Regions from separate parts of the Streptomyces sp. NPDC007971 genome, predicted to be linked through region 2. Evidence: predicted binding sites of a transcription regulator. Region 2 holds the regulator's gene; the other holds the start of a gene.
What was found. The regulator HspR, encoded in region 2, represses chaperone genes until heat shock. The targets are predictions, from matches to a motif close to TTGAGNNNNNNNNNCTCAA.
Positions count from the first base shown of each region.

Region 1 (3,405 bases), on a different contig from region 2:
CCCGTCCAGCGCGCCGTACGCGGCATCGACCAGCAGCCGCTCGGAGCGCCCGTCGGACGTGTCCATCAGGAAGCAGCCGTTGGCGATGATCTGCAGCAGTGCGCCGTCCCGGCGCAGCACCACCTCCCCGTAGGGGCCGTTCCGGCGATCCAGGACCACGGGCGAGGCGTACACGGCAGTCATGGATCCATCTTGGTCGAACGGGAGGTGGGTTTCACGGGAATTCGGGGGGAAGGGAGGGAGGATGGCCCTCCGATCGGCCTGCGGCGGGCGTGAACCCGGCTGCTCCGGACGCGTCCGGAGCCTCTGAGGTTGCTGTGAATCCGCTCTCGCGTGGCGTCGGTCATAGACAGCGGGCCCCGTGAACACGAAGGGTGGGGCGCGACGGAAGGAGCGCCTCACCGTGGAACGGATCGTGACCGGCCCCGCGACGGCCGCGTCCCCGCCCCTGGGCACGCCTTTTCCCGCCGGTTCCCTGCCGGACGTCGCCGGGCTGCTCGACGGTGTCCCACGGCAGCGCGAACTGCCGGCCCCGGCCCCCGCCGCGGCCCCGGCCTCCGTGCCCGCGGCAACCCGCCGCCCCTTCCGGCCCTGGCACCTGCTGCCCAACCCCACCAGCACGCCGTTCACGTTCGTCTACGCGGCCGTCCTCGCCGTCACCTCCCTCTTCGCCGCCTACGCGACCCCCTCCGTCATGCAGGTGCTGTACCAGGACTCCAGCACCGACGTCGCCCACCTGGTGCGCACGCCCGTCGCGGTGCTGCTGGCGAGCGCGCTGTGGATCGCGGGCGGGATCGTTTCGCCGTACGCGGTCGCCTTCGTGCTGGTGCTGACCGCGCTGGAGCGGCGGATAGGCGGGGCGCGGGCGGCCTGTGTGTTTCTGGCGGGCCATGTCCTGGCCACGCTTGCCACGGAGGTCCCGGTGGGCCTCGCGGTCCTGTTCGGCCACCTCCCGGACACCTCTTTGCACCGCCTCGACTACGGCATCAGCTTCGGTGTCGCGGCCAGCACCGGCGCCCTGGCCGGCCTGCTCAGCCCCTGGGTCCGCTGGCCCCTGCTCACCCTGTTCGCGGGCATGCTCGTGAGCGACCTGATCGACTTCCTCGACCCGATGACCAACTGGGGCCACCTGATCGCCCTGGGCATCGGCATCGCGGGCTGGCCGCTGGTGCGCGCCTGGCGCCTGTCGCCGGGCGTTCCGGCACTTTCCGGCTGAGCCCGGCCCGGGACGCGGGGCACCGCGCGGCCGGCCGCCACGGGCCCCCTCACCGACCCGCCACCACGGGCCCGCACCAGGGCGCCCGTCCGGAACGCCATCCCCCTGGGCGCCCCTGCCTGCGCAAACACGTCAGTCACCGCCTGATCGCTCACGGCGAACACCAACCCGGGAACATCGGCGCAGCCCCGTGCATTGAGTCGGCATAACTCAAGTTGAATGCCTAAGGGGAGATCATGGCTGCTGAGTCCACGGCGTTCACGCTCGTGCTGCCCGTGCTGCCGCTCGACGACGAGGTCGTGCTGCCCGGGATGGTGGTTCCGCTGGACCTGAGCGACAGCGAGGTCCGTGCCGCGGTGGAGGCCGCACAGGCCGCCGCCCGGTCGGAGCCCGGCAAGCCCAGGGTGCTGCTGGTGCCGCGCATCGACGGAACGTACGCGAAGACGGGCGTCCTCGGCACGGTCGAGCAGGTCGGCCGGCTGGCCGACGGCGACCCCGGCGCCCTGATCCGCGGCCGCGGCCGGGTGCGCATCGGCGCCGGTACGACGGGCCCGGGCGCGGCGCTGTGGGTGGAGGGCGCACGGATCGAGGAGACCGTGCCGGACCCCCTGCCCGGACAGGTCGCCGAACTCGTCAAGGAGTACAAGGCCCTCGCCACCAACTGGCTGAAGAAGCGCGGTGCCTGGCAGGTCGTCGACCGGGTCCAGGCCATCGACGACGTCTCCGCGCTCGCCGACAACTCCGGCTACTCGCCCTTCCTCACCACCGAGCAGAAGGTCGAGCTCCTGGAGACCGCCGACCCGGTGGAGCGCCTCAAGCTGGCCGCCCAGCAGCTGCGCGGCCACCTCGCCGAGCAGGACGTGGCCGAGACCATCGCCAAGGACGTCCAGGAAGGCGTCGACAAGCAGCAGCGCGAGTTCCTGCTGCGCCGCCAGCTGGAGGCCGTCCGCAAGGAACTGCGCGAACTGAACGGCGAGCAGGACGGCGACGAGTCCGACGACTACCGCGCCCGCGTCGAGGCCGCCGACCTGCCGGAGAAGGTCCGCGAGGCCGCCCTCAAGGAGGTCGACAAGCTGGAGCGGGCCTCCGACCAGTCGCCCGAGGGCTCCTGGATCAGGACCTGGCTGGACACGGTCCTGGAGATGCCGTGGAACGAGCGCACCGAGGATGCCTACGACATCCAGGGCGCCAAGGCGATCCTGGACGCCGAGCACGCGGGCCTGGAGGACGTCAAGGAACGCATCACCGAGTACCTGGCCGTGCGCAAGCGGCGCAGCGACCGGGGGCTGGGCGTGATCGGCGGGCGGCGCGGCGGTGCCGTGCTGGCGCTGGTCGGGCCGCCCGGTGTCGGAAAGACCAGCCTGGGCGAGAGCGTCGCGCACGCCATGGGGCGCAAGTTCGTCCGGGTCGCGCTCGGCGGCGTCCGGGACGAGGCCGAGGTCCGCGGCCACCGGCGTACCTACGTCGGCGCGCTGCCCGGACGGATCGTCCGCGCCGTCAAGGAGGCCGGGTCCATGAACCCGGTCGTGCTCCTCGACGAGATCGACAAGGTGGGCTCCGACTTTCGCGGCGACCCCGCCGCGGCGCTGCTGGAGGTCCTCGACCCCGCGCAGAACCACACCTTCCGCGACCACTACCTGGAGGTGGAGCTGGACCTGTCCGACGTGGTCTTCCTCGCCACCGCCAACGTCCTGGAAGCCATCCCGGAGGCGCTGGCCGACCGCATGGAGATCGTCCGGCTGGACGGCTACACCGAGGACGAGAAGGTCGTCATCGCCCGGGACCACCTGCTCCCGCGCCAGCTGGAGCGGGCGGGGCTGGCCGGGGACGAGGTCGTGATCGACGAGAGCGCGCTGCGCAGGCTCGCCGGCGAGTACACCCGCGAGGCGGGCGTGCGCACCCTGGAGCGGTCCATCGCGCGGCTGCTGCGCAAGGTCGCGGCCCAGCACGAACTCGGGGAGCGGGAGCTGCCGTTCACCGTCCGGGACGAGGACCTGCGCGCGCTGATCGGGCGCCCGCACCACGTGCCCGAGTCCGCCCAGGACCCGGCCGAGCGCCGTACGGCCGTGCCGGGCGTGGCGACCGGCCTCGCGGTCACCGGAGCCGGCGGCGACGTGCTCTTCGTCGAGGCGTCCCTCGCCGACCCGGAGACGGGCGCGGCGGGCCTGACCCTGACCGGTCAGCTGGGC
Region 1 covers NZ_JBIBJK010000001.1:643,997-647,401, forward strand. The annotation lists gene ACFZCP_RS02935 (spermidine synthase) at 1-183, opposite strand, end outside; gene ACFZCP_RS02940 (rhomboid-like protein) at 404-1,216, shown strand; gene lon (endopeptidase La) at 1,453-3,405, shown strand, end outside.
Region 1: lon (endopeptidase La) is a predicted target of HspR. The motif match lies at 1,412-1,430, and genes of this name have one in related genera.

Region 2 (3,405 bases):
ACGGTGCCGCGTGACGGAGGAGACCCCGGGCTTCGAGGAGAAGCCCGACGTCCCCTCCGGCGCCACCCCCGACGACGCCGAGTCGAAGGCCGCCCCCGAGGAGGGGGCGGCCCCGGCCGGGGACGCAGCAGCAGACGCAGGTCTGGTGGCTCAGCTGGACCAGGTGCGCACGGCGCTCAACGAGCGCACCCTGGACCTCCAGCGGCTCCAGGCCGAGTACCAGAACTACCGCCGCCGGGTCGAGCGTGACCGGATCGCGGTCAAGGAGATCGCCATCGCGAACCTCCTGACCGAGCTCCTGCCCGTGCTCGACGACATCGGCCGCGCGCGGGAGCACGGCGAACTGGTCGGCGGCTTCAAGTCGGTGGCCGAGTCGCTGGAGACCGTCGCGGCGAAGATGGGCCTGCAGCAGTTCGGCAAGGAGGGCGAGCCCTTCGACCCGACGATCCACGAGGCCCTGATGCACTCCTACGCGCCGGACGTCACCGAGACGACCTGCGTGGCCATCCTGCAGCCCGGGTATCGCATCGGCGAGCGCACCATCCGCCCCGCGCGGGTGGCCGTGGCCGAGCCGCAGCCCGGCGCGCAGGCGGCCAAGGCCGAGGAGGCCGAGGAGAGCGCGGCGGCCGACGACAAGGAGAACGGTGGCCCGGACGAGGGCTGACGTAATCACCGCAGACGGGAAGGAGGGACGTCGGGGATGAGCACCAAGGACTTCATCGAGAAGGACTTCTACAAGGTCCTCGGCGTCCCCAAGGACGCCACCGAGGCCGAGATCAAGAAGGCGTACCGGAAGCTCGCCCGCGAGTTCCACCCGGACGCCAACAAGGGCAACACCAAGGCCGAGGAGCGCTTCAAGGAGATCTCCGAGGCGAACGACGTCCTCGGCGACCCGAAGAAGCGCAAGGAGTACGACGAGGCACGCGCCCTGTTCGGCAACGGCGGCTTCCGCCCCGGTCCGGGCGCCGGCGGCTCCTACAACTTCGACCTGGGCGACCTCTTCGGAGGCGGCGGTTCCGCCCAGAGCGGAGGCTTCGGCGGCGGTATAGGTGACGTCTTCGGGGGCCTGTTCAACCGCGGCGGTGGCTCGGGAACCCGTACCCAGCCCCGGCGCGGCCAGGACATCGAGTCCGAGGTCACGCTGAGTTTCACGGAGGCCATCGAGGGCGCCACGGTGCCCCTGAGGATGTCCTCCCAGGCGCCCTGCAAGGCCTGCTCGGGCACCGGCGACAAGAACGGCACCCCGCGGGTGTGTCCGACCTGCGTCGGTACCGGGCAGGTGGCGCGGGGCTCGGGCGGCGGGTTCTCGCTCACCGACCCCTGCCCCGACTGCAAGGGCCGCGGCCTGATCGCCGAGCACCCCTGCCTGGAGTGCAAGGGCAGCGGGCGCGCCAAGTCGTCGCGGACCATGCAGGTCCGTATCCCCGCGGGGGTGACCGACGGCCAGCGCATCCGGCTGCGCGGCAAGGGAGCGCCCGGCGAGCGGGGCGGACCGGCGGGCGACCTGTACGTGATGGTCCACGTCGGCGAGCACCCGGTGTTCGGGCGCAAGGGCGACAACCTCACCGTCACCGTGCCGGTGACGTTCGCCGAGGCGGCTCTCGGCGGCGAGGTGCGGGTCCCGACCCTCGGCGGCCCTTCCGTCACCCTGAAGCTCCCCCCCGGCACGCCCAACGGTCGTACCATGCGCGCCCGGGGCAAGGGCGCGGTCCGCAAGGACGGCACCCGCGGCGATCTGCTGGTCACCGTCGAGGTGAGTGTCCCCAAGGACGTGTCGGGGAAGGCTCGTGACGCACTGGAGGCGTATCGCGAGGCGACCGCGGGCGAGGACCCGCGGGCGGAGCTGTTCGAGGCCGCGAAGGGAGACTGAGGGAGATGGACGGCCGTCGGCGCAACCCGTACGAACTGACCGAGGAGACTCCGGTCTACGTCATCTCGGTGGCGGCCCAGCTCTCCGGACTCCACCCGCAGACGCTGCGCCAGTACGACCGTCTCGGTCTGGTCTCCCCGGACCGCACGGCCGGGCGTGGCCGCCGCTACTCGGCCCGCGACATCGAACTGCTCCGCCAGGTGCAGCAGTTGTCGCAGGACGAGGGCATCAACCTGGCCGGCATCAAGCGCATCATCGAACTGGAGAACCAGGTCGCCGCGCTCCAGTCCCGCCTCGTGGAGATGGAGGCGGCCCTGGACGGCGCGGCGGCCGCGATGCAGCAGCGCGAGGCCGCCGTCCACGCCTCCTACCGCCGCGACCTGGTCCCGTACCAGGAGGTGCAGCAGACCAGCGCGCTGGTGGTGTGGCGGCCGAAGCGGCAGCAGTCCTCGGACTGACGCCGCCTCACGACAACCGGGCCCGTGGACGTCCAGCGTCCGCGGGCCCGCGTCCGTGCGGGGCGCCCGGACCGCCCCGGAACCTCGCGTGTGCGGACGTCCCCTGTGTACGGACGTCCCCCGTGTGCGGGCCCCTGCGGGCTGCCCGGAGAACGCGCCGGGGCTCTTCCTGCCGCGCAGCAGCCGGCTGCCCGGGATCGAGCCGGACGCCGGACGCCCGGAGCGGGGTCCCTGTTCCCGTGCACCGCTTCCCGTGCACCGCGCAGTTGGCCAGCTCTGTTCGATCGTGTGATCGAATCACTTCCTTTGCCATCTCATGGACCCCCCTTTGGATGGAGGGTCCGTAAAGAGCGTTTGCAGGCGATTCCGCTCCTTCTTCACAGGTGCAGCGGAGCGTGCTGTTGCGCACTCGTTAAGTAGTTCGTCTTGACGCCGGGTGGCGCCTGCAAGTTGTCTTTTCAGACACCTGGGTCGTAAAGCAGCACCCACGTCCGGAACGCACCTGAAGTGAGCACCCGAATGCGTCGTATCGCCATATCCGTGGCCGCGTCCACGATGACCCTCTCGCTTGCCGGCTGCGGCGTGCTGAACGCGACGGGGGACGGTGCGAGCGCGAGCCCGACGAAGGGCGACGAGGTCACCATCGGGCTGCTGCTGCCGGAGAAGGCGAACAGCCGCTACGACAGGTTCGACTACCCGATCATCAAGAAGAAGGTCGAGGAGCTGACCCACCAGAAGGGCAAGGTTGCGTACGCGAACGCCAACGCGGACGCCGCCCGGCAGGCGGCCCAGATGCAGCAGATGATCGACGACAAGGCCGACATCATCCTGCTCGACGCGGTCGACTCGCACGCCATCGCCGGCGAGGTCAAGAAGGCCAAGGACGCGGGCATTCCGGTCATCGCCTACGACCGGCTGGCCGAGGGCCCGATCGACGCGTACATCTCCTTCGACAACGAGCTGGTCGGTGAGGTGCAGGCCCGCTCGCTGCTGGCGGCCCTGGGGTCGGGCGTCGACACCTCCGACAAGGTCGTCATGGTGAACGGCTCGCCCACCGACCCGAACGCCAAGCAGTTC
Region 2 covers NZ_JBIBJK010000010.1:85,572-88,976, reverse strand. The annotation lists gene dnaK (molecular chaperone DnaK) at 1-14, shown strand, start outside; gene grpE (nucleotide exchange factor GrpE) at 11-664, shown strand; gene dnaJ (molecular chaperone DnaJ) at 701-1,870, shown strand; gene ACFZCP_RS22070 (heat shock protein transcriptional repressor HspR) at 1,876-2,328, shown strand; gene ACFZCP_RS22065 (substrate-binding domain-containing protein) at 2,848-3,405, shown strand, end outside.